DNA from 3 places in the Ruminococcus sp. AF17-12 genome. Region 1 is predicted to be linked to each of the others. Evidence: predicted binding sites of a transcription regulator. Region 1 holds the regulator's gene; each other region holds the start of a gene.
The links. The regulator Rex, encoded in region 1, represses fermentation and respiration genes when NADH is low (regulators of the CRP and FNR family bind a similar motif). The targets are predictions, from matches to a motif close to ATTGTTAANNNNTTAACAAT.
Positions count from the first base shown of each region.

Region 2: DWW77_RS12020 (DUF1002 domain-containing protein) is a predicted target of Rex. The motif match lies at 7,602-7,621, and genes of this name have one in related genera.
Region 3: DWW77_RS13390 (V-type ATPase subunit subunit G family protein) is a predicted target of Rex. The motif match lies at 5,975-5,994, and genes of this name have one in related genera.

Region 1 covers NZ_QUGY01000011.1:66,318-76,213, forward strand. The annotation lists gene cbiB (adenosylcobinamide-phosphate synthase CbiB) at 1-620, shown strand, start outside; gene cobD (threonine-phosphate decarboxylase CobD) at 648-1,700, shown strand; gene DWW77_RS12560 (cobyric acid synthase) at 1,685-3,205, shown strand; gene DWW77_RS12565 (precorrin-8X methylmutase) at 3,208-3,849, shown strand; gene pdxR (MocR-like pyridoxine biosynthesis transcription factor PdxR) at 3,846-5,162, opposite strand; gene DWW77_RS12575 (pyridoxamine kinase) at 5,255-6,121, shown strand; gene abc-f (ribosomal protection-like ABC-F family protein) at 6,152-8,068, opposite strand; gene DWW77_RS12585 (redox-sensing transcriptional repressor Rex) at 8,280-8,930, shown strand; gene DWW77_RS12590 (NAD(P)H-hydrate dehydratase) at 8,992-9,896, shown strand, end outside.
Region 2 covers NZ_QUGY01000010.1:83,689-93,584, forward strand. The annotation lists gene dnaA (chromosomal replication initiator protein DnaA) at 1-458, shown strand, start outside; gene dnaN (DNA polymerase III subunit beta) at 736-1,851, shown strand; gene DWW77_RS12000 (RNA-binding S4 domain-containing protein) at 2,245-2,451, shown strand; gene recF (DNA replication/repair protein RecF) at 2,456-3,547, shown strand; gene DWW77_RS12010 (hypothetical protein) at 3,603-6,506, shown strand; gene rsmA (16S rRNA (adenine(1518)-N(6)/adenine(1519)-N(6))-dimethyltransferase RsmA) at 6,534-7,409, shown strand; gene DWW77_RS12020 (DUF1002 domain-containing protein) at 7,834-8,301, shown strand; gene DWW77_RS12030 (30S ribosomal protein S1) at 9,352-9,896, shown strand, end outside.
Region 3 covers NZ_QUGY01000012.1:104,267-114,162, forward strand. The annotation lists gene DWW77_RS13360 (V-type ATP synthase subunit A) at 1-1,102, opposite strand, end outside; gene DWW77_RS13365 (V-type ATP synthase subunit F) at 1,127-1,447, opposite strand; gene DWW77_RS13370 (V-type ATPase subunit) at 1,440-2,414, opposite strand; gene DWW77_RS13375 (V-type ATP synthase subunit E) at 2,442-3,035, opposite strand; gene DWW77_RS13380 (V-type ATP synthase subunit K) at 3,055-3,525, opposite strand; gene DWW77_RS13385 (V-type ATP synthase subunit I) at 3,530-5,536, opposite strand; gene DWW77_RS13390 (V-type ATPase subunit subunit G family protein) at 5,553-5,861, opposite strand; gene DWW77_RS13395 (substrate-binding domain-containing protein) at 6,175-7,272, opposite strand; gene DWW77_RS13400 (RluA family pseudouridine synthase) at 7,413-8,111, opposite strand.

The sequences.
Region 1 (9,896 bases):
CTCTGGACGAGGCACGCTATGCGGTGTCCATGATCGTAGGCCGTGATACCAGAGAGCTTACGGAAACCGGCGTGACAAAGGCTGCTGTGGAAACCGTTGCGGAAAATGCATCCGACGGCGTGATTGCTCCCATGCTTTATATGGCTATCGGCGGGGTGCCGCTGATGTTTTTGTATAAGGGTATCAATACCATGGATTCCATGCTTGGATATAAAAATGACAAATATCTTTATTTCGGCCGTATTGCGGCAAAGCTGGATGATGTGGCCAATTATATCCCTGCCAGGATCTCCGGATGGCTGATGGTGGCAGGAACTGTTTTTACAGGAATGGATACAAAAAATGCGGCAAAGATCTACAAACGTGACCGGAGAAATCATGCAAGCCCCAACTCTGCTCAGACAGAGGCTGCCATGGCCGGAGCGCTGGATGTACAGCTTGCGGGAAATGCATATTATTTCGGGAAATTATATGAAAAACCCACGATCGGGGATCCGATCCGTCCGGTGGAGCCGGAGGATATCAAAAGAGCTAACCGGCTGATGTACGCGGCATCCATACTGGGAGTGGTTGTATTTGGACTGCTCAGTGCGGGGATCCGGTTCGGGTTATTAAGGTAACAATAAATACAGACAGGAGAATGACCAATGACAAAACACATACATGGAGGAGACGTATATAAACATAAAGACTGCCTGGATTTTTCGGCAAATCTGAATCCTTTGGGAACACCGGAAAGTGTGAAGCAGGCCATTATCCACAGTCTGGATCATATTGCACAATATCCCCAGGTGGGATGCGGCGTTCTCAGGGAAAGGATCGCAGAATCGGAAGGGGTAAAAGCGGAAGAGGTAATATGCGGTAACGGAGCAGCAGAAGTGATCTTTACGCTTTGTCATGCAGTAAAGCCAAAGCGGGCTCTGATCCCGGCGCCTACTTTTGCGGAATACGGACAGGCTCTGGCCAGCACTGGCTGTGAGCTGGAATATTACATGCTGACGGAAAATGACGGTTTTGTGCTCAGTGAAGCATATCTGGATATCCTCCATAAGGGACTGGATATGGCTTTCTTATGTAACCCCAACAATCCTACCGGCATGCTGATCCCCCACAGGCTTCTGAAAAGGATCCTGGAAAAATGCAGAAAGCTGGATATCCTGCTGGTGGTAGATGAGTGTTTCCTTGATTTTGTAAAGGAACCGGAAGAGTATTCTCTGAAGCATTCTCTTTCCGGGTTCAATAATCTTTTTATCCTGAAAGCATTTACAAAAAGATATGCCATGGCCGGTGTGCGGCTGGGCTATGGCCTCTGTTCTGACAGAAAGCTGATGGAAAGGATGGAGCTCTGCGTTCAGCCATGGAATGTTTCCACCATGGCCCAGGCAGCCGGGATCCAGGCACTTACAGAGACGGAATATGTAGAGGAGGGAAGACAGCTTGTTTTTCGGGAGGCACAGTGGCTGAAGGATGAGCTGGTCCGCATTGGGTATAAAGTATTTCCGTCGGAAGCAAATTATATTTTCTTTAAAGGACCGGAGGAGCTCTTTGACTTCTGTCTGCGCAAGCGGATCCTGATCCGTGACTGCAGCAATTATCCGGGTCTTACAAGGGGGTATTACCGGATCGCGGTAAAGCGCCATGAAGAAAATGTAAAACTGATCGAAGTACTTGAGGGAGGTATATTATGGCAAAAGCAATAATGGTACAGGGAACCATGTCCAATGCCGGAAAAAGCCTGCTGGCTGCGGGACTTTGCAGGATCTTTAAGCAGGATGGATATCGTGTGGCTCCTTTTAAATCACAAAATATGGCACTGAATTCCTTTATCACAGAGGATGGTCTTGAGATGGGACGGGCTCAGGTCATGCAGGCAGAGGCAGCCGGGATCCGGCCGTCTGTCCTGATGAATCCCATTCTTCTGAAGCCTACCAATGATGTAGGCTCCCAGGTGATCGTAAACGGAGAGGTTCTTGGAACCATGAGTGCCAGGGATTATTTCAAATATAAGAAGACCCTGGTTCCGGATGTGATGAAGGCGTACAACGCTCTTGCAGCGGAAAACGATATCATTGTCATCGAAGGTGCGGGAAGTCCTGCCGAGATCAATCTCAAGGATGAGGATATTGTAAATATGGGTATGGCAAAGATGGCCAAGGCACCGGTCCTTCTTGTGGGAGATATTGACCGTGGAGGTGTTTTTGCCCAGCTGATCGGTACGGTAGAGCTTCTGGAGGACGATGAGAAGGCTATGGTAAAGGGGCTGATCATCAACAAATTCCGCGGAGATAAGACTATTCTGGACCCTGGTGTTGTCATGCTTGAGGAAAGAAGCGGGATCCCGGTGGTGGGTGTGGCGCCTTATCTGGATATCCAGGTGGAGGATGAGGACAGCCTGACGGAACGTTTTGACCGGAAGCAGGAAGCCGGTGTCATTGATATCGCAGTGGTCCGTACACCAAGGATCTCTAACTTTACGGATTTTAATCCTTTTGAGAGCATTCCCGGAGTTTCTCTCCGCTATGTAAAACACCCGAGAGATCTTCACTCTCCGGACATGATCATCCTTCCTGGAACCAAGAACACCATGGGCGATCTGATCTGGATGCGGGAAAGCGGAATGGAAGCAGCAGTTCTCAAGGAAGCCTCCAGAGGCAAGCTGATCTTTGGTGTCTGCGGTGGCTATCAGATGCTGGGTGAAACCTTAAGCGACCCTCATGGAGTTGAAAATGGCGGTTCCATGAAAGGAATGGGACTTCTTCCCATGGAAACGGTATTTGCCGAAAAGAAAACCAGGACCAGGGTGCAGGGGCATTTCGGTCAGCTGTCCGGTGTGTTTGCTCCTCTTTCCGGTGCGGAGATCGAGGGCTATGAGATCCATATGGGCGAAAGCATCCTGAAGGACAATGCAGGAACAGCCACGAAGATCACAGACAGCGTCAGCGGTAAGAAAAAAGAAGAGGGTGCTTTTGCGGGAAATGTGTGCGGAACCTATATCCATGGCGTTTTCGATAAGGAAACATCTGCAGAGGCGATCATCCGCGTGATCGGCGAGAAAAAAGGTATTGATGTGGAAAATATGACAGGCGTGGATTTTGCGGCATTTAAGGAACAGCAGTATGATATCCTGGCTGCAGAGCTGCGGAAGCATCTGGATATGAAAAAAATCTATGAGATACTGGAAAACGGGATTACGGAGGAAGAATAGAAATGAAAGTTGAGCTTGAAAATGTAAAACCCATGGAGATCGAAAAAAGAAGCTTTGAGATCATCACAGAAGAGCTGGGGGATACTCCCCTGATTCCGGGAACAGAGCTGATCGTAAAACGCTGCATCCACACAAGCGCAGATTTTGATTATGCAAAAAATCTCTGCTTCTCGGAGGGGGCAGTGGAGATGGCCATGGACGCCATCCGCAACGGTGCCTGTATCGTCACAGATACCCAGATGGCAAAGGCCGGGATCAACAAGCGTGCACTTGCCCGCTACGGCGGTGAGGCTTACTGCTTCATGTCCGATGAGGATGTGGCTGCCCTTGCAAAAAAGAACGGGACTACCAGAGCCACAGCCAGCATGGACAAGGCCGCAGAGATGGATAAAAAGCTGATCTTTGCCATTGGGAACGCACCTACCGCACTGGTACGTCTTTATGAGCTTATTGAGAACGGAAAGCTTTCTCCTGAGCTGATCATCGGTGTGCCGGTAGGCTTTGTGAATGTTGTGCAGTCCAAGGAGCTGATCATGCACGCAGATGTGCCTTATATTGTGGCAAAAGGACGCAAGGGTGGAAGCAACATCGCTGCGTGCATTGTAAATGCCCTGCTCTACATGATCGATAACCGGAGAGATTAGGAGCCGGTAACCTCCTTCAGAAGCTGACAGGCAGGCAGAAAATCCTTGGATGGAATGGAGGAGCAGGAGAGGACCAGGGTGACCTCGGCTCCGTTTTCTCTGAGAACCTCCAGTCCCAGACCACGGTTCCGGGCTCTGTCTGTCAGTTCACTGCCTGTGAGAGAACAGGGAAGAGTAAGGGCAAGGCTGGTTCCTGCGGCTCCTGTTTGGATCTGGCAGTCCTGGCCGAAGGTTTCCCGGACAGCCTGGGAAAGAGCCTTCAGCTTCTGGGAATAAAGGCGGCGGAGCTTTCTAGTCTGAGAAGCCAGATGCCCGTCGCGGATAAACTGGCAGAGCGCGATCTGTTCTGCCTTGGAAGCAGTCTGATTATAAAAGGCTGCTTTTTTTGTATATTTTTCCCGGAGAGAGCGTGGCAGTACCATGAAGCTGACACGGATGGAGGGCAGCAGCAGCCTGGAAAAGGAACCGATATAGACAACGTTTTCACCACCTGCAAGACCGAAAAGTGAAGGCGTCGGCTTCTGGAAATAAACAAATTCGTTTTCGAAATCATCCTCAATGATCAGATGGTCATTGATCTCCGCATGACGGATCAGCTCCAGGCGTCGTTTTACCGGCATGATCTCGCCCCATTTCGTCATGTGAGCAGGAGAAACATAGATCACATCGCAGCTTTTGTCCCGGTAATGGACATCAAAGCCGTAATCCTGAAAGATGGTGCTGCATGTGGTGAAGGACGGTGTGGGGAACGAAACGGTTTTCCGTTCATGGATCAGAGGACAGAGGATCTGGAGAAGGGGCTGGAGACCGGCCCCTACTACAATGTCATCCGGGGAGCAGATCACATTTCTGCGTTCCCGGATATAGTCTGCGAGAACCTCCCGGAAATCGCTTTCGCCCTGGGGTTCGCCATAAGAAAGCATACGGTCGCCCTGGCGGAGGGCGCTTTTGATGTAACGCTGCCACAGATCAAAACGGAAGCTTTCCCGGTCAACACCGGAAGAGGCAAAATCATAAAGGCAGGGCGTGATATCCTTATCCTGTTTTTCGGGGGTAAGCAGATGCTGCTTGGAAGCAATGCCGGTGACATAATAGCCGCTTTGTGCCCTGGCGATGATATATCCGTCTGCTGCAAGCAGAAGATAGGCATTTTCGATGGTGGTACGGCTCAGCTTCAGCTCCTGGGCGCATTTGCGGAGGGAGGGCATTTTGCTTCCGGGAAGGAGACGGCCTTCCAGAATCAGCTTCCGGTAATAGTGATAAACCTCCAGATAAAGGTGTTCTTTTTTGTGTTCAGCGGATATATTTAACATAAGTATGATGATTTCCTTCCAAAAATGATTGCGTAAACCTGACAGTTCATTCTATAATATTACAGAAAAAAACTCAAGACTGGAGAATTACCATGAAAAAAATAGCAGTGATCAATGATCTTTCCGGGCTGGGGAAATGTTCACTGACAGCAGCGATCCCGGTGATCTCGGTGATGGGAGTCCAGGCGTGTCCACTTCCCACCGCTGTTTTAAGCAACCAGACCGGTTATGAAAGTTATTTCTGTGAGGATTTCACAGAGCATATGGAACCATATATGGAGCAGTGGAAAAAAAGAGGATTTTTCCCGGATGGGATCTATACAGGATTTCTTTCTGATGATAAGCAGGCAGACAGGATCCTGAAATTTATGGATGCGTTTGCAGGAAAGGATACTTTGATCCTTACAGATCCGGTGATGGGGGATGACGGCGCGGTTTATCCGATCTATACAGAAGAACTCCGCAGCCGGTTCTGCGAACTGACACGTCGTTCCTATGTGATCACACCGAACCTTACGGAAGCCCTCCTTCTTCTCTACGGAAAAGAAAAAATGGAGGAGATCTGGAATAAACTGCAAAAGGTATCAGAGGCCCGGCGGATGGAAGAAATCCGGGAGATCGGGTGCGGACTTGCCCGGAAATTTTCACTTCCTGCCGTTGTGATCACTGGAGTGGATCACAGGGAGGAGGGGCAGCCTCTGAAAATGGGGAATCTTGTCCTGGAAAACGGAAACAGCTCCTGGGTATTTGCAGAGAAATCCGGCGGAAGCTATTCCGGGACAGGAGATCTTTTTGCATCCGTGCTCAGTGCAGGGCTGGTAAAAAGATATTCCATGAAAACCTGTGCAGAGCTGGCCGTGGATTTTATCTCGGCATCGATCCGGGATGCGGTGGAGGAAGGAACAGACCGTAACGATGGTGTATGCTTTGAACAGCATCTCGGCATGCTGCTTCCATAAAAACATAAGGGGATAAAAAAGAGCTGACCGTCAGGCCAGCTCTTCCCATTTTTCATAAAGCTCTTCCAGTTCTTCAGCGATGGCTGCTTTTTCGCGGCTCAGCTTTGTACATTCCGCTACATTGGTGCAGACATCCGGAAGGACCATGGTTTCGTCGATCTCGCTGTCTCTTGTTTCCAGCTCTTCGATACGGGCTTCGACTTTTTTCAGCTCGGCTTCCCGTTTTCGTTTCTTTGCCTGTTCTTCCTTCATCTGCTGCCAGGAAAGCTTGTTCTCGGAAACCGATTTTTCTTCGGCAGGTGCCTCCGGAGAAGTGCTTCCCGGTGCATAGGTACTGGTCAGCTCCTCCTTCTTTTCCAGATAGTAATCATAATCACCGATGTAATTTACCACTGCCTGGTTTGTCAGCTCCATGATCCTGGTCGCAGTCTGATTGATAAAGTAACGGTCATGGGATACATAAAGGACTGTACCGGTGTAGCTGACCAGTGCTTCCTCCAGGATCTCCTTGGAGGCAATATCCAGATGGTTGGTAGGCTCGTCAAGGATTAGGAAGTTGGCTTCGGAAAGCATCAGCTTTGCAAGGGAAACACGGCCTCTTTCTCCACCGGAAAGTGCGGAGATCTCCTTGAAAACATCATCTCCGGTAAAGAGAAATGCAGCAAGCATATTTCGGATCTCGGTCTCTGTGAGAGTCGGATAAGTATCGGAGATCTCCTGGAAAATTGTCTTGTCCATATGCAGAACATGATGTTCCTGATCGTAATAACCGATCTGCACCTTGGAACCAAGGGAAAATTTGCCGGCATCTGCCTCAATAAGACCGTTGATGATCTTCAGCATGGTGGTCTTTCCGGTTCCGTTGTTTCCGATCAGTGCCACACGCTCGCCGCGTTTGATATCAAAGGAGATATCGGAGAACAGGGTCTGTCCCGGAAAGGCCTTGGAAAGCGCTTCCACGTGGAGCACATCGTTTCCGCTTAACACCCGTGGTTCCAGCGAGATACGCATCCGGTCCTGGAGCTCAAGAGGCTTTTCGATCCTCTGTACACGGTCCAGCATTTTTTCACGGCTTTCCGCACGCTTGATGGATTTTTCACGGTTAAAGGATTTCAGCTTGGCGATAACGGCTTCCTGATGCTTGATATCCCGCTGCTGATTTAAGTATGCCTTGTACTGTGCGTCACGAAGCTGAGCCTTCTTGAGAGCATAGGCAGAGTAGTTGCCGCTGTATACGCGGGTCTGTCCGGCTTCGATCTCAATGACCTTGGTGACCACCTTATCCAGAAAATAACGGTCATGGGAGACGATAAAAACAGCTCCCGGATAATTCAGAAGATAAGTTTCCAGCCAGGAGATGCTTTCCATATCCAGGTGATTGGTTGGCTCATCCAGAAGCAGGATATCCGGCTTGGAAAGAAGCATCTTGCCCAGCGCCACGCGGGTTTTCTGACCGCCGGAAAGAGTTTCGATCTGCTTGTCATAATCTTCCTCCGTGAAGCCGAGACCCTTTAAGACACCGGTCAGCTCACTTTTGTAAGCGTATCCGTTCTCCAGCTCAAACTGATGGGTCAGGCGGGTATAGGTTTCCATCAGACGGTTCAGCTCATCACCGGTCACCGTGTTCATTTCCTGTTCCATATTGCGGATACGGCGTTCCATATCGATGATGTGCTGCTTGGTGGTAAGAAGCTCCTCGTAGATGGTATGATGTCCGTGGATATCCTGGTACTGGGCAAGATAGCCGATATTTTTATCCCGGGCAAGCACCACGGTACCGGAATCAGCAGAAAGCTCCTGCATGATGATACGCAGCAGTGTGGTCTTTCCTGCACCGTTGCATCCGATCAGAGCAGCCTTTTCACGGTCTTCAATGTGAAAGGATGCATCGTTTAAAATTACTTTTTCGCCAAAGGCCTTGCATATATTCTGACATGATAAAATCATAAAAACTGTCCTCCTGTATAAAGAATCACCCCTGTTTATGTCTGAACAGGGAAAAATCCTCCACCTATTATAACGGAAACTGCCGGGATTTCAAAGAAAAAATCAATTATTAGAAAAAATATAAAGAAATTTGTACAGAATAGACAACTTTAATTGACAGGAAAATGTCAATTCGTTATAATTAACCTAGTGTAAGGTAAGGAGGAAAACTATCGTGGAGACAAAACAAATCTCGAAAGCGGTGATTAAGCGTCTGCCACGCTATTACCGCTACTTAGGAGAGCTGATGGAAGATAATGTAGAACGTATTTCTTCCAATGAATTAAGTAAAAAGATGCATACCACAGCTTCTCAGATCCGTCAGGATCTTAATAATTTTGGCGGTTTTGGGCAGCAGGGGTATGGCTATAATGTACACTATCTTTATACAGAGATCGGTAAGATCCTGGGACTGGATACCGTTCATCCGATGATCATCCTGGGTGCCGGTAATCTGGGACAGGCACTTGCCAATTATGTGGATTTTGAGAAGCGCGGGTTCAGGCTGGTTGGTATCTTTGACGTAAATCCTGTGCTTGAGGGCATCGCAGTCCGTGGACTTGAGATCCAGATGCTCAGTGAGCTTCCGTTTTTCCTGAGAGAGAATAATGTGGAGATCGCGATTCTGACACTTCCCAAGAATAAAGCCAAGGAAATGGCAGATATCCTGGTGGAGAACGGGATCAAGGCAATCTGGAATTTTGCACATCTCGATCTTGAGACACCGGATGATGTGATCGTAGAGAACGTTCATCTTTCCGAGAGTCTGATGACACTGTCTTATAATCTCAGCAAATACAGGCAGGAACATGTGGATAAGTAAGAATTGTTAAGCTGCCGGAAACGGCAGCTTTCTCTATGACAGAGGGGAGGCAGAAGACAGAATGAAGAAGCTTGTTACCTGCAAAGAAATGAAGGATCTGGACTCCACAACGATCCGTGAGATCGGAGTTCCCTCCGAGGTTCTGATGGAGCGGGCGGCACTGAAGGTGGTAGAGGAAACAGAAAAGTATCTCCAGAAGGACGAAAGGATCCTGGTAGTCTGCGGAAGCGGAAATAATGGCGGTGACGGTATCGCTGTTGCCAGATTGTTCCATCTGAAAGGGATCCGGGTAGAGTTTTATATGGTCGGAAACAAAGATAAAATGACCAGAGAGACAGCTCTTCAGTATAAGATCGCTTCCGGTTATCGTGTCCCGGAGGTGAATAACCCGCAGTGGAGTGAATATACTACTATAGTAGATGCCGTGTTTGGGGTGGGCCTGACGCGTCCGATCGAGGGGCATTATGCTGATATCATCCATGAGATGAACAGTGCGAGGGCCAAAAAGATCGCAGTTGACATCCCGTCAGGAGTGAACGGAGATACTGGCCTGGAAATGGGAATTGCCTTCAGCGCCGATCTGACTGTCACATTTGCTTACCGGAAAAGAGGTCTTTGCTTTTATCCGGGAAGACTGTATGCAGGAAGGATCGTTACCGCCGATATCGGGATCTATGAGCAGGAAGCTGTGACTGCATCTGCCGCCTGTCTGGAAAATAAAGATCTGAAGCTGTTTCCGGAACGTGATCCCGGCGGAAACAAGGGTACCTTCGGAAAAGTGCTCTTTGTGACCGGAAGTGAGGGAATGTGCGGAGCCGCTTATTTAAGCGCCAGTGCAGCACTTCGTGCCGGTGCGGGAATGGTAAAGATCCAGACTGTGGAAGCCAACAGGATCCCACTGCAGATACTCCTTCCGGAGGCTATGGTCTGCAGCCGCTTTGATCAGGAATCCAATGAACAGCTTCT
Region 2 (9,896 bases), on a different contig from region 1:
AAGATGTTATCAAATATATCGCTACCAATATCAAATCCAATATCCGTGAGCTGGAAGGTGCCTTCAACAAGGTCATGGCCGGAGCCAAGCTTGAGAAAAAGGAAGTAACTCTGGAGCTGGCAGAGCAGGCACTGAAGGATATTATTTCTCCGGATGAGAAAAAAGTGATCACACCGGAATACATCATCTCCGTTGTTGCAGAGCATTACGGAGTCACACCTGCGGACTTAAGCGGAAACAAACGAAACTCCAAGATCGTCATGCCCCGCCAGGTTTCCATGTATCTCTGCCGTGAGATCATATCCACACCTTTGAAAAATATCGGAAAAGCGCTCGGAAACCGTGACCATACCACCGTTATGCACGGTATCGAAAAGATCGAAAACGAATTGCAGAACGACGATAACTTAAAAAATACCATTGATATATTGAAAAAGAAGATTAATCCACAAGGTTAGGGAAGTTTTCCACATTACTGGTGTATAACGTGTTGATTGTATGTGGAGAGATGTGTACAACTTTTTTGCCAAAACGCGGCGGTAATTTTATCCCCGGGTTATTCACATGCGAAAATACCACTTTTACACAAAGTTATCCCAACGGAAAACCCCTGAAAACATCAGGCCTGCGGGAGTTTTTCACAAAATCTGTCCCCCTACGGCGGTTACTGCGGATTTTTTCTATAAATATATTTATAAAAACCACAATTTGTTCAGAAAGGGAGTTATACACACTATGAAAATCATCTGCTCCAAATCAAGTCTGTTAAAAAGTGTAAGTATCGCACTCAAAGCAGTTCCATCAAAAACCACAATGCCAATCCTGGAATGTATTCTCATGGATGCAACCACAAACCAGATCAAATTTACCACCAACGATATGGAGCTGGGAATTGAAACCATCGTTGAGGGTACTATTGAAGAAAAAGGTAAAGTTGCTCTTGATGCAAAAATCTTCTATGAAATCATCAGACGACTTCCGGATAATGATGTTACCATTAAGACCGATGATAAATATGCAGCAACCATTACCTGTGAAAAAGCAAAATTCAATATCCCTGGAAAATCAGGAGAAGATTTTGCTTATTTACCGATGATCGAGAAGGATGAACCGCTGACGATCTCTCAGTACACACTGAAAGAAATGATCCGCCAGACTATTTTTTCGATTGCTGTAAATGAAAACAATAAGCTTATGACCGGTGAGCTTTTTGAGATCAAAAATAACTGTCTGAAGGTAGTTTCTCTGGACGGACATCGTATCTCTATCCGAAAAATGTCTCTTAAGAAAGATTATTCTGACCGTAAGGTGGTAGTTCCGGGCAAAACTTTAAGCGAGGTCAGCAAGATCCTTTCCGGAGAAGTGGATGATCAGGTCAGCATTTACTTTACAAAAAACCATATTTTATTTGAATTTGATCAGACTATGGTAGTTTCCAGACTGATCGAGGGAGAATATTTCAGAATTGACCAGATGCTTTCCAGTGATTATGAGACAAAACTGAAGATCAACAAAAAAGAGTTCCTGGATTGTATCGACCGTGCCACACTTCTGGTACGTGAGGTTGATAAAAAACCGATCATCATCAACATCACAGACGATGATATGGAGCTGCGCATTGATTCTGCAATGGGTTCCATGAATGAAGAGATCGATATTGAAAAAGAGGGTAAGGATATCATGATCGGCTTCAATCCGAAATTCCTGATCGATGCGCTTCGTGTTATTGATGATGAAACCGTGACGATCTATCTTGTAAATCCGAAGGCCCCGTGCTTTATCCGTGACGATGAGGAGAACTATACTTACCTGATCCTTCCTGTAAACATCAACCAGAATCAGGCCAGATAAAACCTGGGAAATATAAGGAATAAGGGACAAGAGATGTACGCAGCAGTTTCGGGAATGTGAGTGTACGTGTAAGACGCACATGCTTGAAGCTGTGAACAGAATTGAGCTCGGCAGTTAGGATATGTAAGTGTCCGTAGGGCACGTACAGCCTGACGGCAGATATCAGGATTGATATAAACGGATACACCAAAAATGTGTGACCGTTTTTGACCGATTGTGCATGGGAATGCGATCGTGTTCTGAAAATTGTTTTATGCGTAAACTGCTGGAAGGGGGTATTTAAATTACCGCCTTCCGGTGAAATTTGTATTTTGGGGGATTTTAAATACCGCCAGAAGATCAGAAAAGATCGATCTGACGGAGAAAATACCCCGGAGATAAGAGGAGAAAAAATTGGAGATCAGAATTAAAGACGAATTTATCAAGCTTGGTCAGGCGCTGAAGCTGGCCGGTGTTGTGGAGGACGGCGTTGAGGCGAAATATGCCATCAATGATGGTCTGGTACTGGTGAACGGTGAGGTGGAGAACCGCCGTGGCCGCAAGATCCATCCTGGAGATACCATTTCCTACGATGGAAAAGATATTTATGTGATCGGGTGAAGGAATGTACATTGAATCCATCAGACTGAATAATTTCAGGAATTATGAGTCGCTGGAGATGAATTTTGATCAAGGCACCAATATTCTCTACGGCGACAATGCCCAGGGAAAGACCAATATCCTGGAGGCGGTTTATCTGGCAGGTACCAGCAAATCCCACAAGGGAAGCAAGGACCGGGAGATGATCCGCTTTGAGAATGAGGAATCCCATATCCGAATGATGGTGAAGAAGGGCGATCTTTCATACAAAATAGACATGCACCTCCGGAAAAACAAAGCAAAGGGAGTTGCCATCAACGGGCTGCCGATCCGCAAGGCAAGGGAGCTGCTGGGGGTGGTGAATCTGGTGTTTTTTTCTCCGGAGGATCTTAATATTATCAAGAATGGACCGGGAGAGAGAAGACGTTTTCTGGATTCGGAGCTTTGTCAGCTGGATGGTGTTTATATCACGGAGCTGGCCGGCTACAATCACATCGTGAACCAGAGAAACCGTCTTCTCAAAGACTGTTATATGAACCCCGGGCTGAAAGGTACCCTGGATGTCTGGGATATGCAGATGGTTGATTACGGAAAGAAGATCATCGGGAAGCGGGAAACCTTTGTGGAGGAGCTTAACGAGATCGCAAGGGGGCTTCATAAGGGGCTTACCGGCGGGATCGAGGAGCTGGAGATCCTGTACGAGCCAAGTGTGACGGCGGCCGAGTTTGAGGATAAGCTTTCCAGGAACCGGGAGCGGGATCTTCGGATGAAGCTGACCTCCGTGGGACCGCACAGAGATGATTTCTGCGTAAAGGTCAACGGGATCGACATCCGGAGGTATGGTTCCCAGGGGCAGCAGAGGACTGCGGCCCTTTCCCTGAAGCTTTCGGAGATCTATCTGGTGAAGAAAAAGATCCGGGATACACCGGTTCTTCTGCTGGATGATGTTCTTTCGGAGCTGGATAGCAGCAGGCAGACATATCTGCTGGAAAGCATCCACGATATACAGACTCTGATCACCTGTACAGGACTGGATGATTTTGTCAGCCATCAGTTCAAGATCAACAGGGTTTTTCAGGTGGTAAAGGGGCATGTTTATATGCCTAAAGGGTTTTGACAAGCCCGTATGCATATGGTAAACTGATTCTGATTATGGAAAGTTGGTGAATATTTTGGATAAAGAGGAGTTTCGCGTTAAGCTGGGACAGATCAATAAGCTGGTCGAGACCCAGGATTACAAAGGCGCCATGCAGATTGTTGACAGCATTGACTGGCGTCGTGTGAAAAACGTCCGTACCCTTTGTGTAGTGGGCGAGATCTACGCGGCCAACAAGCGCTATGAAGAGAGCAAGGAAATTTTTCTTCTTGCCTACCACAGAGCGCCGATCGGCAAGAACATACTTTACCGTCTGATCGAGGTTTCCCTGAAAATGGGACAGATCAGTGAAGCCACAGAATTCTTTGATGAATACAGAGAAGTGGCAGGTAATGATAACAGCCAGTATATACTGAAATATAAGATCGCCAGAGCGAAGAATGCATCTCTGAATGAACAGATCCGTATTCTTGAGGAATATAAGGAGAAGGAATTTACGGAGCGCTGGTCCTATGAGCTGGCCAAGCTCTATTACAAGGCAGGAGACAAGCAGAAGTGCCTGGATCTCTGCAATGAGATGATCCTTTGGTTCAATGACGGAACTTATGTGATGAAGGCCCTTGACCTGAAACAGCGGATGGGTGTTCTCACTGGCGAAGAGAAAGAGAAATATGAACAGCGTTTTATCCCGAAGCTGATCCCGCCGGAAAAGGCGCAGGAGATCAGGGAGAGCAAGGAAGCATCCGGCGAGTATGAGGAGGCAAAACCGGTCACAGATACTATCCAGGTAGATGATGAGCGGGATCTGAACAGTGCGGAGACATTCCAGGAGAAGCTTTCCAAGGGATTCCGTGATATCTTTGGCGGACATAAGAAATCTGCGGAAGAGGATATGGAGGAAAAAGAAGCTGCGCAGGATGAAGAGCAGGATGAGGTTTCCACAGGCTCTGAGGATGTGACGGAACAGGCGGAAGCGCCGGAGGCTGAGACTGCTGCGGCAGCAGAACCGTCAGAGGAGTTTACAGATTCTGAGGAGATCGAAGCAGCAGAAGGAAGTGAGGAAGCTTCGGATGAGCTTTCTGAAGAGCAGGAAGAGTTTTCCGGACAGGAAGCGGATGAGATCCCGCTGGCATCCGGTGTTGAGAACCTGTCATCCGGAAGTATGAAGCTGCAGGCTCAGGAACAGCAGGATAAAGAGGAAGAAGAGACTTATCAGGAAGCGGAAGAAGCTGAGGCTGAGAAAGCTACAGAGATGTCTTTGTCCCAGAGTGTTGCAGAGATCATGAAGGAGAAGGCTGCCGGAAATGAGGAAAGTGAGGAGAAGCCTGCAGGGGTTCCGCTCAATGAGGAAGGCAAGCCTGATTTTTCCGCAACGATCCGTATGCCGGAGCTGAAGATCCCGAAGTCCATGATCAATGTGGACCCGGAGAATGCAAGCAGTTCCGCGGAGATCCCGGATGCGTCCGGAATTTTCGGAAATATCGAGGATATTGCGGCATCTGTAGGTGACAGGTCCGGGAAGGATAAAGATAAGGACTTCAACCTGGAGGATACTATTCTGGCAGCAGCTACACAGCAGGGAATCGATATCCCGGAGGAAGAGAAATCTCCGGATGTCCAGCAGTCCGACGTAACGGAAGAGCCGGCAGGTATTGAGGATCTGGATATTGCGGCTGATGAATTTGTTCCGGAGGAGCCGGATGCGGCAGATATCGAGGATATCATGGCGCAGATCTCCGCTCAGCAGGAGGAAGAGGTAACGGAGACTTCCGATACCAGACTTCCGGATATCGTATTTGATGAAGATGAGGAGCCGGTTACTGAGGAGGATCTTCAGGCTGCAGAAGCAGAGTTTCTGAATGGTCCGTCAGGAGTACAGAAGCCGGTGGAAGAAGAGGATGTGCTTCCGGAGATTCCTTCACTGGAATCTGAGGAGCAGGTGCAGAAGGCGGCAGCAGAGCCTTCAACGAAGCTTCATCATGAGGAACCGGTGGCTTCAGCGGAAGAGGAAAATCTTCTTGATGAGGAAGAAGAATACAGTGATGACGCCTTTGACTTCCAGGATGAGGATGACGAGAATGAGGATGATTTTATCAGCAGTCTCATCGGTGATGATTCTGATGAAGCCATGGAAGAGGACGATGAGGAAGCGGAGCTCAGCGAGGAAGAGCAGCTTGAGAAATTTATCGCTACGATCCATCCGGAAAAGGATCCTACAAAGATCGTTTCCAGAAAGAAAGAGCTCACAGATGAAGAGAAACAGCTTTTCACCTATTTTGTTACAGTTCCCGGAATGAAGGAACAGCTGCTTGATGTACTCTGCGATGTGCAGATGGGCGCAGCAGACAAGACCTCTCAGACCGGAAATGTGATCGTTATGGGCGGCAGAGAAACAGGTAAGACGAGACTGATCTCAAGTCTGATCCCGGCAATCTGTAAAGAGCTGAATATCGAGGCTTCCAAGGTTGCCTATATATTTGCGGATGATCTCAACGGAAAGGATATTCCGGAGATCGTATCCAAGCTTGCCGGCGGTTTCCTTGTTATCGAGGATGCAAACCAGCTTTCCCAGGAAACAGCAGATGAGCTTGAGGAAGCTATGACCGGAAACACAAAGGGAATGATCGTGATCCTGGAGGATGAAAAGATCGGTATGCGTAAGCTGATCGCAAGATATCCGAAGCTTGCGAAGAAGTTTACATCCATGATCAACATTCCTGTATTTACAAACGATGAACTTGTTAATTTCGCCAAGGTCTATACCATGGAGAATGGATTCCGTATCGACCAGATGGGCATGCTTGCTCTGTATAATCTGATCGGGATCAACCAGAAGGAGGATCAGCCGATGTGTATCGGTACTGTGAAGACCATGCTGGATAAGGCTATGGAGAGAGCTCAGAGCGGATTGTTCAAGCGTTCCAAGAAGCGTGTGGACCGTGATGGCTACACGGTACTTTTTGAAAAGGATTTCAGCTGAAAATAAGAAAAAGCAGAGGTAAAAAATATGGCCAGACCTTATCTTGGTAACCCGAAATATACCATTGAAGTCCTTCAAAAGTATCATTTTGTTTTCCAGAAAAGGTTTGGTCAGAATTTTCTGATCGACGAGCATGTTCTGGAAAAGATCATTGAGTCTTCGGGTATCACAAAGGATGATTTTATACTGGAGATCGGTCCGGGTATCGGAACTATGACCCAGTATCTTGCGGAGGCTGCCAGAGAGGTGGCTGCTGTGGAGATCGACAGTTCGCTGATCCCGATCCTTAAGGATACGTTGAAGGACTGGGATAATGTTTCCGTGATCAATAACGATATCCTGAAAACGGATATAAAAAAGATCGCAGATGAGAAAAACGGCGGCAAGCCTGTGAAGGTGGTTGCGAATCTGCCGTATTATATTACGACTCCGATCATCATGGGGCTTTTTGAGAAGAATGTTCCTGTGGATTCGATCACTGTCATGGTGCAGAAGGAGGTTGCAGACCGTATGCAGGTTGGTCCCGGTACCAAGGATTACGGTGCGCTTTCCCTGGCTGTGCAGTATTATGCGAAGCCGGAGATCGTTGCGAATGTACCGCCGAACTGTTTTATGCCGCGGCCGAAGGTTGGAAGTGCGGTGATCAAGCTGACGCGTTATGAGAAGCCGCCGGTGGATGTGAAGGATGAGGGGCTTATGTTCCGTCTGATCCGTGCATCTTTTAACCAGAGGAGAAAGACGCTTGTGAACGGGATCAGAAATTCCGGAGATTTTTCCCTGAGTAAGGAGGAGATCGAGGATGTGTTCAACAGGTGTGATCTTCCGCTGAATATCAGGGGTGAGGCGCTGACACTGGAGCAGTTTGCGATGCTTGCCAACTGTATTTATGATGAGAAAAATTAATATATGATAAACGCAAAAAGAGCCCGGGCAGCTGTTCCGGGTTCTTTTTGCGTTTCCGGACGGGAATGTTGGAGAGGTTTCCTGTCCGGACCTATATATTTGTCATAGAAAGGAGGTTATGTCTGAGGTGTCAGACATAAGTAAGTAATGAAAATTTACATTTTTTATTTTACTGATGAGATGTTAGGAAAGTTTGTTTAAAATATGAAAATATTGTGAATATATTTTTGATGATATACATAAAGTCTGAATGGTGTGGGTGGGAATGGGGAAAATTGAGGTTTACAGAGGGGTGGGGGTGTGTGGTATACTGAGGGGCGTCGAAAAGGTAATGATGAGGTAATAAAAAGGCAGTAAAAGATAGTTAAAAATAGTAAAAGGCAATTTTTAATAAGGGCTGGTGCCCGTATGGAGGTTGAATATTATGAGAAGATTGAACAAGGTTACAGCTTTGGTTATTGCGGGTGTTATTTCATGTACATCTCCGATGATGGTTATGGCGTCTGATTCCGGTTCTGTTATGAGTCAGGCGGAGGAGATCCTGAAGGATAATGAGGTTGGGTCTCTTGCTTCTGATCCGGATAAGGTTGGGGATATCATTGTTTATGTGAAGGGGCTTTTTGATTCTAACCAGATCACGGATGATGAGATTTCTCAGGGGATCGATGAGGCTGCGGATCATTTTGGGGTGAGTCTTAATGAGGATGATAAGAGTTCGCTGGTTAATATTATCAGTAAGTTCCGTGGGATCGAGATGAGTGATGATCAGATCAAGGGGTATGTGAGTGATGCTTATAGTACTTTGAAGGATATGGGTGTTACGAAGTCTGATGTGAAGAATATTTTTGAGAAGGCGATTGAGTTTATTAAGGGGATGCTTTCACGGCGGTGATGGTTTGTGATGGCTGGTGTTTTTGATGATGTTTTAGATGGAGTTTGAGTTAGAGGGTGAGGGTTGTGGCTCTTTTGTTGGGGTTGTTGTTGGTTTGTTTGGTTGAGATGTACAATATGTACAATGTTTAGGGCTTTGGTTTTGTTTGTGAATGTGGCGTTTTTATAAATTGGGGGAGGGTATTTTGGAAAAAATTGTGCAAATGCGCTAATTGTTTACGAGATGTTCATTGTTTGTTCATATTTGTCTGGTAGTATAGGGATAGTTCGAAAGAACGTTACGAAAGACGCTGTAATGGTGTGTATCTGTATCATTACACATACAATTTTTTTCATAATAATCGCCCCGGTAAGCCACTACCGGGGCACTCCTCGTTTTTGGGCCTTTTTTGGGGCTCTTTTTTTTGTGGGTGGGATGGAGGGAGGGACGGACGGACTGCCGGAGGGGCGGCTGCATGGTCGTGCCTGGTGCGGTCGTTTCGCCGGGTCATACTAAGCGTCTGAGTCTTCTGCCATGCAGGGCGCCCCATAACTCGCCATGTACGCTGATGCGTACCTGGCTCAGACAGATGGGGCTTACTCTGCGGCTTGTGGCCGCAGAGTACCTTCCCGTCAGAAGCCTCAGGCGCTAAGTATGACCAGCGGCTTACTCCGACGCACCGGGTCCCGACCATGCAGCCGCCCCTCCGGCAGTCCGTCCTGTGCGTTGGAGAGAAACAAAAAGGATGCACTACAAAGAAATTCTGGAATCGTACTAAGTCCGTCCTGTGCGTTGGAGAGAAATAAAAAGGATCCACTACAAAGAAATTCTGGAATCGTACTAAGTCCGTCCTGTGTGTTAGAGAGAAATAAAGAAAGCATCAAGGGTGTGATAAATGGGCTGATTTGAGTCTGTCCTGTGCGTTGGAGAGAAATAAAGGGGTTAAGAAATTTCCAGTGCAAAAAATATAGCGCGGGTGGGGTGTGCATGCTATAATGATTAGGATTATAGTGCTGTCGTCTGGTTTGGGGCGGCGGTGGTTGGGTTTTTGTTTGAATGGGAGGTCTGGATATGGCGGAGTCTATGAAGGATTTTGAGAGGGAGCTGGAGGCTTCTTTTAAGAGGATCGATGAGGGTGATATTATCTCAGGGACTGTTGTGAGTGTGGATGAGTCGGGGGGTGTTCTTGACCTTAAGTTTTATGCTGAGGGTTTTATTCCGGTGGAGGAGTTTTCCCGGGTGCCGGGGTTTAATATTAAAGAGGCTGTTCAGCCGGGGGATGAGGTTCAAGCGATGGTTCTTCGCAGGGATGATGGTCAGGGGAATATTCTTCTTTCCAGAGCGGATGCTGCGGATGTGCTTGCCTGGGACAGGCTGAAGGAGCTTCAGGATTCGGGTGAGGTGCTGGATGTTGTTGTGAAGGGGATCGTTAACGGGGGTGCCATTGCTTATGTTGAGGGTGTCCGTGGTTTTATTCCGGCATCCAGGCTTGCTTTGGAGTTTGTTGAGGATACGGAGGTGTTTCTGAATAAGCCGATCCAGGTGCGGGTGATCGAGGTTGATAAGGCGAAGAAGAGGCTGGTGCTTTCGGCGAGGGAGATTCTTCGTGAGAGGGC
Region 3 (9,896 bases), on a different contig from region 1:
GCTCATAGAACTGTGCAAGACGGGAACCAAGATATGCAGGATAACCTTCCTCGCCTGGCATCTCCTCCAGCCGTCCGGACATCTCACGGAGAGCCTCAGCCCATCTGGAAGTAGAATCTGCCATCAATGCTACGGAATATCCCATATCACGGAAATACTCCGCAATTGTAATACCTGTATAGATCGACGCCTCACGAGCTGCAACCGGCATATCTGAGGTATTGGCGATCAGAACCGTACGCTCCATCAGAGACTGTCCTGTTTTTGGATCCTTCAGCTCCGGGAACTCGTTCAGAACGTCTGTCATCTCATTTCCACGCTCACCGCAGCCGATATAAACTACGATATCTGCCTCTGCCCATTTTGCAAGCTGATGCTGGATAACGGTCTTGCCGCTTCCGAACGGGCCAGGAACTGCTGCCACACCACCCTTGGCAATAGGGAACATGGTGTCAATAACACGCTGACCGGTTACCAGAGGTTTGGCCGGCGGAAGTTTTTTCTTATATGGACGGCCACGTCGTACCGGCCAGTGCTGCATCAGTGTCAGTTCTTTATCTCCATCTGCTGTGGAAAGAACTGCAACGGTCTCGTCCACGGTGAACTCACCGGATCTGATCTCTTTCAGAGTACCCTTCATATTGGGTGGTACCATGATCTTCTGTGTAACAACGATAGTCTCCTGAACGGTTCCAAGAACATCGCCGCCCTCCAGCTGATCTCCCACCTTCGCAACCGGAATGAAATTCCATTTTTTGTCCCGCTTCAAGGCAGGAACCTCAACGCCTCGTTTCAGGTTGTTGCTGCCTGCTACCTTCATGATGTCATCCAGCGGACGCTGGATTCCATCGTAAATGCTTGTAATAAGGCCAGGACCAAGCTCCACGGAAAGGGGCACCTCCATGGACTCTACCGGTTCTCCCGGGCGAAGTCCTGAAGTCTCCTCATATACCTGTATGGAAGCCTCATCTTCATGCATCTCAATAATCTCACCGATCAGACGCTGGCTGCTTACACGAACCACGTCATACATATTTGCATCCCGCATACCCTTGGCAATTACCAGCGGTCCTGCCACCTTCTTAATGGTTCCTCTGCTCATCTGAACCAATCACCTGCTTTCTTGTCACTCATTACTGAAAAGAATATCGGAGCCAACTGCCGTCTCCACGGATTTCTTTACATTTTCGATACCTGCACCTGTATTTCCGGAAATTCCGGGAATCTGAATGATCGCAGGCATCAGCTCCTCACTGTATTTACTGATCTCTGCGGAAAGCTGGGCCGCCAGCTGTTCCGTAATATAAATAACCGCATATTCACCGGCCGCCAGACGGTTAAGCTTCTCTTTACCTTCTGCAGGATCCTCCACCGGAAAAGTATCAAGGCCAAGAGCCGCAAACCCGTAAATGCTGTTATAATCACCTAAAACTGCGATCTTATACATACATTTCCCTTGCCCTTTCCCGGATAAACTCTTCCGGAAGGCCGCTGCGCTTTCCGGTGAGAATGATCCGCACCGTCTTGATCTCATTTTCACGGGCAAGCACATAGGCTACCAGCGGTCCCAGTGAAAATGAATTGTACAGCTGAGGGCGGATGGTCTCCATGATCTGGTTATCACACCATCTCTCAAAAGCGGAAGCTGATTCCGCCAGTGCCAGAGCTCCGTCCCCATATTTCGTTTCTGCCAGATAACCCATGATCTGATCCATTCCGCTTACTGCCGCGTGGATCAGTCTCTCCTTATCCAGTGTGTCACATTCTGCCATGGCTTTTTTCATAAAGTCCGAACTTTTTCCTGTTTTGCAGGCACGGACTGCGATCCGGATATCTGCTACCGCTACCGTGGATTCCGCATACTGCCGGACGATCTCTTCTTTTGACCGTTCTCCGGCTTTTTTTATGGCATCCAGTGCTGCCCGGTCTACGATAATATCCGCAAGCTGTCCGTCTCTTGTGTGCAAAAAGGTCTCATAGGCTTCTCTTGCCGCTTCCCGCATATCCTCAGGAAAACGATCATATTCCTTATCCTTCAGGAATTTCACCATATCCTCTCCGTCAATGGAACAGTCGCTGAAAAAAATATTCGGCGCTGCCCCTTGCAGGATGCTTGCCTTCACAGCCGCTTTCAGGTTATGGAAAAGATCCTGATAGGAAAGAACAGAAAACACAGATCGGTCCGCTACCAGCGAATCCATGATCTCCCAGATCTTTTCTCTCTCCCGAGAAAGAATGGCATCCGCACCGGCTGCAGGATCACCATTTCCCCAGCCCTTCTCTGTAAGGATCTGAAGGCACTGCTGCTCATCCTGACATGCCAGAAGCTGCTCGATCGCTGCCTGATTCAGAAGTCCGGTCTCCAGAACACGTATCCGCGCCACCGCATAGGCATAATCTTCACCAAACATCATTCACGCCCTCCTTTTTGCGATGGTGTTTTACGCAAACAAAATCTTTCTTACCTGATCCAGAAGCTCATCCCGCTTCTCTGCGAACATGGCATCAATGGAACAGTTTTCCTCAATGCCGCCGTATATCAGGATAAAACCTCCGTCTATGTTTCGGGTTTCACCGGAAATTTCCAGCACACCACCCTTTTTCTGTGCCAGGCTCTTTATTTCCTCACGGAAACCTGCCGGCATACGTTCCAGATCCTTTTTTGAAAAACAGATCTCTCCTTCTCTTGGAAGAAGATATTTCTCAGCCATATTCTTAAGGATCCCAAAATATTTTTCTTCATCCAGATTCTTCACACGGTCACAGGCATCTGCGATCACATTTCCGATCAGCTCCTGCTTGGCTGCAAGAACTGCGGTACGCTTCTTCATATCTGCAGCGGAAGCTGTCCGCTCTTCATAGCTTTTCACCTTTGCCCTGGACTGTTCTTCTCTCTGCTGCCGGATCTTATCTGCCTTTTCTCCGGCTTCCCTGAGGATCTCTGCGGCTTTTTTCTCCGCATCACTGATCGTAACGGCTGCAGAAGCATCGGCCTCTTCAAGAATCTGGCTTACCATCTTCTCTAATCCTGTCATGCTCTGCCCTCCTGATGAATCAAACCTGAATTCCGCTGACTGCAAGAATGGAGATCAGAAGAGCCAGAATCGCATATGTCTCAACCATTGCAGGGAAAAGCATGGCTTTACCGAACTGCTCCGGCTTCTTGGCTACGATACCGATGGAAGCTACGGAAGTTTTTCCCTGATGGATCGCAGAAAGAAGACCTGCGATAGCGATCGGAAGACAAGCCACAAAGATCATAAGACCGGTTTCCAGGGAAATATCAGCAACACCGCCACCCAGGATACCAACCTTGGAAAGTGCAAGGAATGCTACCAGCAGTCCGTAAATACCCTGCGTACCGGGAAGAAGCTGAAGAAGCAGAACCTTGGCAAATTTGTCCGGGTCTTCAGTTACAACACCTGCTGCTGCACGGCCGGCTGTACCAACACCGATGGCGGAACCTATACCTGCAAGAGCTACGGAAATTGCTGCTCCCAATAATGCCCAAACGATACCACTCATAATATTAATCCTCCTTAATATCTACATATTTTGTATTTTCGCGGAATGGGTGGAACTCTTTTCCTCCGCCCTCAAAGAATTTACCGAAAAACTCTACGTACTGTAATCGGCAGGTGTGCACGTATGCACCCAGAAGATTGATCAGAAGGTTAAAGATATGACCAATCACAAATACAAGGATAAATACGATCCATCCCAGAATACTGTCTCCCAGCATACTTCCCATCTGGTTCATAACTGATGCGATAACTCCGGTGGCAAGTCCCAGGGCCAGAAGTCTGGAATAGGAAAGGATATCACTGACCCATCCCGTGATATTGTAAAGATCGTAAGCTCCAAGCGCCAGCCTCAGGAACGGATTCTTCTTATCTCTTCCTGACATAAAGAGAATTCCCACAGCACCGATGATCGCCATCCATTTTCCGACCTGTATCACTGCCGGTGAAAGATTCAGATCCATCTGAGAAATAGAACGGAACATGCTGCTTGGGATAAAGATCAGGATCAGTCCCATAAGAAGCAGGAACCAGAGTACTACGTCATAGAAAAAATCGAGATATTTTCTGTCACGTAACAGCATGTAACCCTTAAGACCCATTCCCAGAAACATATGGATCAGGCCAAACAGCATGGAGAACACCAGAAGTCTCATTGGCTCATTTAACGGTGCAAACCATACCGGCTTCACCGTGACCGGCCTGTGCAGATATACTTTCGAGAATACATCGATAAAATCTCCGAAATATCCGCCAAACATCACGCCCCAGAACAAAGTGGACAATCCACAGTACATAAAAAGCCGGATGGATTTCTGCATTCCGCTCTCCATCCTGGGGAACTTCAGAAGTACTCCCAGACAGACTGCAAAGACGATCAGTCCATATGCTGCGTCTGACAGCATCAGTCCGAAAAGAAATACATAGCAGGCTGTCATGATCATGGAAGGATCGATCTCTCCCTTTCCGGGAAGACCAAATGCTGCCAGAACTCCCTCTCCTGCTGCTCCGAATTTGCCGTTCTGAAGGGCAACCGGAACATTTTCTCCCTCAGCATCTTCTGCTTCAAAAACAATATCGTACTTCTCCGTAAGCCGTTTCTCCATTGCAGAAACCTGTTTCTTCGGAAGATATCCTGTCACAAAAAAAGTGCTCTCCGACTGGCGGAGCTGTCCTAATACCTCATATTTCTGTGCACGGATCCGGAAATAATCGGACAAAAGCTGAAGAGAGCTCTTCCTGTCGTGAAGAGCACGTATCTGTTCCCGGATCTGTTCGGACTCTTCCTGAATGCGTACCACTTCATTCTTAAGGTTCTCCAGCTCCTGTGCCGGAACCTCTGATACCAGCTGTGCCGGTCTTGCAAATCCCTGCATCCGAAGCGCTTCTTCCAGTTCCTGTGCCTGTGCTTTCAGGCAGACAACCACCAGGCTCAGCTTACCGGCGTCATTTGAGATTTCCCGAATGTCAAAGGCTTCAAGCTGTGGTGCATCCGCTGCCAGCTGACTGTATACCTGATCCAGAGTTATATTTCCATCAATACTTCCCACAAGTACCGCTGCTTTCGCTGTACCGCCGAAGTTCATCGGAATATCCAGCTTCAGCCATGGAGCAAGAGCTGCTTCCTGCTGCTCGATCTTAACTGCTGCCGCATTGTTCTCTGTAAGCTTCTTCCGGTATCCCTGGATTTCTCTGGCTGTTCTCAGGATCTCTTCCTGATCCCGGATAGCTTCTTCCTCCTGCTTCCTTCCGATCAGCGGTTTCCCTGCCAGGGATGCCAGCATGGATTGCTTTTCCTTCGAAAATTCATCCAGTATTTCGATTGCCTGATCACAAAGGGATGCGTTCTTCTCAAAGATCAGCCGGGCATTCATAGTATCCATCGTCTTAAGCTCCGGATCCAATTCCGCTGCATCGATCTCCAATACTCCAAGTGACTGCAGTTCTTCCAATATGGCCTTACGGTTCTTTTTCATTGCGCAGATACTGATTCGCTGCATCTGCAATACTGCCATTTTCGCACTCCCCCTCTCAGAACAAACTGTCCATTACTGTCTGGATCGCCTGCTCGTGCTTCGACTCCGCTTTCTTTTTCAAAGCTGCAAGCTCTTCCTCCGCCTGTCCAACGACAGTGTTCTCTGTACTGTGTGCACGTTCTTCGGCTGCTTTCATATCAGATGCCGCCTGTTCGCCGGCGGCTGTTTCCGCCTTTCTGATAATATTCTCTGCCTCTTTCTCAGCTTCGCTGATGATACTCTGTGCACGGACGGATGCATCCTTTATCTTCTGCTGTGCTTTTGCCTCCGCCTCTTTCACTGCCTTGATCGTTTCCTGGATCATCTGATCACCGCCTCTCTGCATATCCAAATTGTACCACAATCGCTTTTTCAAAACAATGTTTATTATGCAATTTAACGATAAATTTATTTGTATTGTGTCAAAAAGTCGTCATATATGTTATATTTTTACCATTTTTTCGCACACTTTTTATTTGTTTATTCTATTCATATTTTTTATTTTTATTCAAAAAAGCCATCAGCCCGATGAAAATGTTTTTTACATCTTCATCGGGCTGATGGCTTTCAATTATGAACAGACGGTGAATGCGGACTAACCTATTCACCCGACCTACAGTGGCTATCTGTTCTATTTGTTAATTGTACAGGTAATTTGCAATGTCTTCGCTTTTGATATTCTCAGCATCGATCCATACCGGATCAAGTAAAACCTTCTTATCAATCTTTGTTTCCTTCTTCGGTGCAGTAGACTGAATAGCCGCCCACATGGTCTGATATCCCATCGCATAAGGATTCTGTGAAAGCACTCCCAGTTCTTCCCCTTTCTGGATCGCTTCCTGCTGTTTGCTGGTTGCATCTACGCCTACCATAGCAACTTTATTTTCTCCTGTGTCCTTATTTACCTCCAGAAACATTTCAGAAACCTCGGCATTGGTGCAGAAAACACCATCCAATGCCGGATATTTATCCAGAACTTCCTTCATGGCTTCCTTCATATCATCAACCTGGTCAGAATATACGGTTTCCACCACTTTAATATCCGTATAATTTGCAATATTATCCAGAAATCCTTTTACACGCTCCTGCGCGCTCTGTGTTTTCTCCTGTGCGGAAAAAACAGCCACATTTCCCATTTTTCCAATGGCGCTGCCAAGCTTATATGCTGCATATTTGCCGATCTGTGTATTGTCTGTTCCACGGAAAGCTCTGACCAGCTTTGTATCACTGACATTGGAATCAAATGCGACCACCGGAATTCCGTTCTCTTTCGCTGCTTCCAGCTGTGCCTGACAGGAATCCATATCTCCGGCAGAAAGACACACTACAGATGGATTCTCAGCGATCACTGCATCAAGAGTATTGATCTGACTTTCTACGTCCTCTTCATCATCCGGACCCTCAAAGGTCATCGTGATCTGCTTGTCTTTTTTGAAACCATACGCCTCATTTACGTCCTTGACAGCAGCTTCCATTCCTTCTTTTACTTTATTCCAGAACTCGCCTTTTTTGCTTTTGCTGACAACAGCTATTCTGGCACCTTCTTCAATAGAAAGAGTGTCATCGATCTCAGGGATCAGCGGGCTTTTTTCTTCTTCCACTTCGGTTGCTTCAGGGGTTTCCTGGACATCTGCTACAATCGGTGCAACAAGCTTTTCTACTTCTTCTTTCTGACAGCCTGTCAGCAGGGTTGCCACAGCCAACAAGGCTGCTGACGCTACTGCAGCTCTTTTCATTGTAATCTCCTCTTCCTCGCTGGTTACTGTTCTTTATCGTCTGCCTTGTCCGTCCACAGTAACTTATACTTTACAAAAATCTTACATTTGGTTACTTGCTTTTTACATTATACACTTTTTCGTATTTCCGTCCAGAGTTTTTACACTTTTTTCACAAAATCCAGAAACGCGCTTCCCTGTGGCTCTGTTTCAAACTTCATCATTTTTCCTGTTCTGGGGTGTTTGAATTCCAGACAACTGGAACAAAGTCCCAGTGATGTACCTTTTTCTCCCGAAGGATTATATTTCCGGTCTCCAAGAAGGGGCAGTCCCTCATGAGAGAGCTGCACACGGATCTGATGATGCCGACCTGTTTCCAGCCTGATCTTAAGAAGTGTCCGGGATTTTCCGTTTATCTCCTGCTGATCCAGAACTTTATAGTGAAGGATCGCTTTTTTTGCTCCCGGTGTATTGGCAGACACCACCTGAGACATGTTGGCTTTTCCATTTTTTTTCAGATAGTCTGTAAGAGTCCCTTCTGAGCTCTTTGCTTTTCCCTCTGTTACTGCCAGGTAATATTTTCCGGTGCCTCCTGCCATCATCTGTTTACTCAAATTTCCTGCTGCTTCGGATGTTTTCGCAAATACAAGAATGCCTTCTACCGGCTGATCAAGGCGATGTACTACTCCCAGATATGGGATCTTTCCCGGTGTTTTTTGTGCCAGATAATTTTTCAGAGCACTTTCCATATCCATTGTTCCTATTTTTGCTGCCTGCACCGGCATTCCTGCTGTTTTTCTGCACACAAGGATCTCTTTGTCTTCATATAAAATATTTTCTTCAATCTGATAATTCCACATATTTTCTCATCTTACTTCCTTTCTCACAGAAGTATAACTGATGATGTTTTTGATGGCAACTGATAAATATAACTGTTCGGAAAATCTCTGATCGAAAATTTTGCTCTCTGCTCGGATCATATTATTTTATCCAGGGCTTTTCGGAACGGTTATATACTTAATATATGCAATCTTATATACACAACGAGACGGTCATCACTTTTTTTACTTTTACAGTTTCCAAAAATGATGACCGTCTCAACACTCTTCGTTATTCAATTTTTCTTCCTCTTCGTTCTTTCGAATAAAGTTTTCTTGTTATACTTATTATACTTATCAATCGAAATCTTTGATTTTATATACTTTATAAAATAATTTCGATTCTCTTTATTCAATTTTGAAATTTTTCTTTTTCAGATTCTCTCTTCTTTTTTATTTCCTGCTCATAAACGACTGATATATGTAAGTATATCTTTTCGATTATTTAGAAAGTTTTATAGATCAGAAATCATTTTTTACGATGTTTGATTTCCTGTTTATCTGAAGAATTTCGGTGGTTATACTTTTTCCTGTTCACTAAACAATTCTGGACTTAACTTCTTAAATTCAAAACCATTTGTCATCTCTGTACTTTGCGATCTGCTGATTCAAATCGACCTATTGGGATTTTCTCCTCTGCAGTTCTTTAAAGTATCCTGGAAAAAAGTTCCTGCCCGATTCTTCTATTTTTAATATCCTCTCAGATATTCTTCTGATGCAAAGCTTCAATCCATATCCTAATGGTTCTGATATGCATTTCAAAGTATCGTTCTCATCTTCACGTTTGTTCTTGGAATCTCTTCTTTCCAACGAACCGGTGAGTTGAGGGTTTTACTCTTTCGGGAAATATTTCTTTACATATTTCCTGAAATCTTTGTATCAGGTGTGTGACAGTTGTTCAATATGAGTTACCGATTCTATATTACCTGAAATACTGATTTCCTTTTGTTTCTGATTTCTTAAAATATATAAGTAAGATTTAAGAGGATCTTATTTATATTTCATAAAAGAAACTTCTGTTTTCTTAAGGTATATCATATGTGATCTGTATCAGGTCTTTCTTGCAGGAAATCCGGTTCCTGTCACTCTCATATTGATGATGGTGTTTGTTTATGTTCCCACTGGAATCACCTTTTCCTTTCTTCATCCTTCATGTGCATCTATGCTATGAATTGAATGATTTTCTTTTTTGTTTTTCTCTTGTTGTTTTTGATGGTCTTATAATAACATCGTTGCGAGTATTTGTCAATACATTTTTGTGTTTTTATGCTATTATTTTTATTTATTTGTTTTATTATGTGTTTATATTTTATAATTTGTTTGTATTTTTTATTATTTTCTGTTAATTTATGCTGTTGTGAAGTTGTGAAGAACGGGAGGGTATGTTGCGAACGGACGGCCGGGAAGGACGGGAGGGGCGGGTGAGGCTTCGGAGATCTAGTGCTTCTAAGGCTGCGGGAATTCTGCTAAAACCGCTGAAAAAATCCCAGAACTCGCTAACGCTCAAACAGCTGGGATTTTTCCAGCAACGCAGCCTCCCCGCGGCCTAAGAAGTACTACGACTCCTGCAGAGTCACCCGCCCCTCCCGTCCTTCCCGGCCTGACTTTCGAACATGGAAAGTTAGTTAGAAAAGTTTCTGTGTGACTGTATTGGCCCTGCAAACATTGCAATGTTTGTACTTTGCAATATTTGCAGGGGATTGAGATAAACTTTATTCGAAAGAACGAAGAGGAAGAAAAATTAAATAACGAAGAGTGTTGAGACGG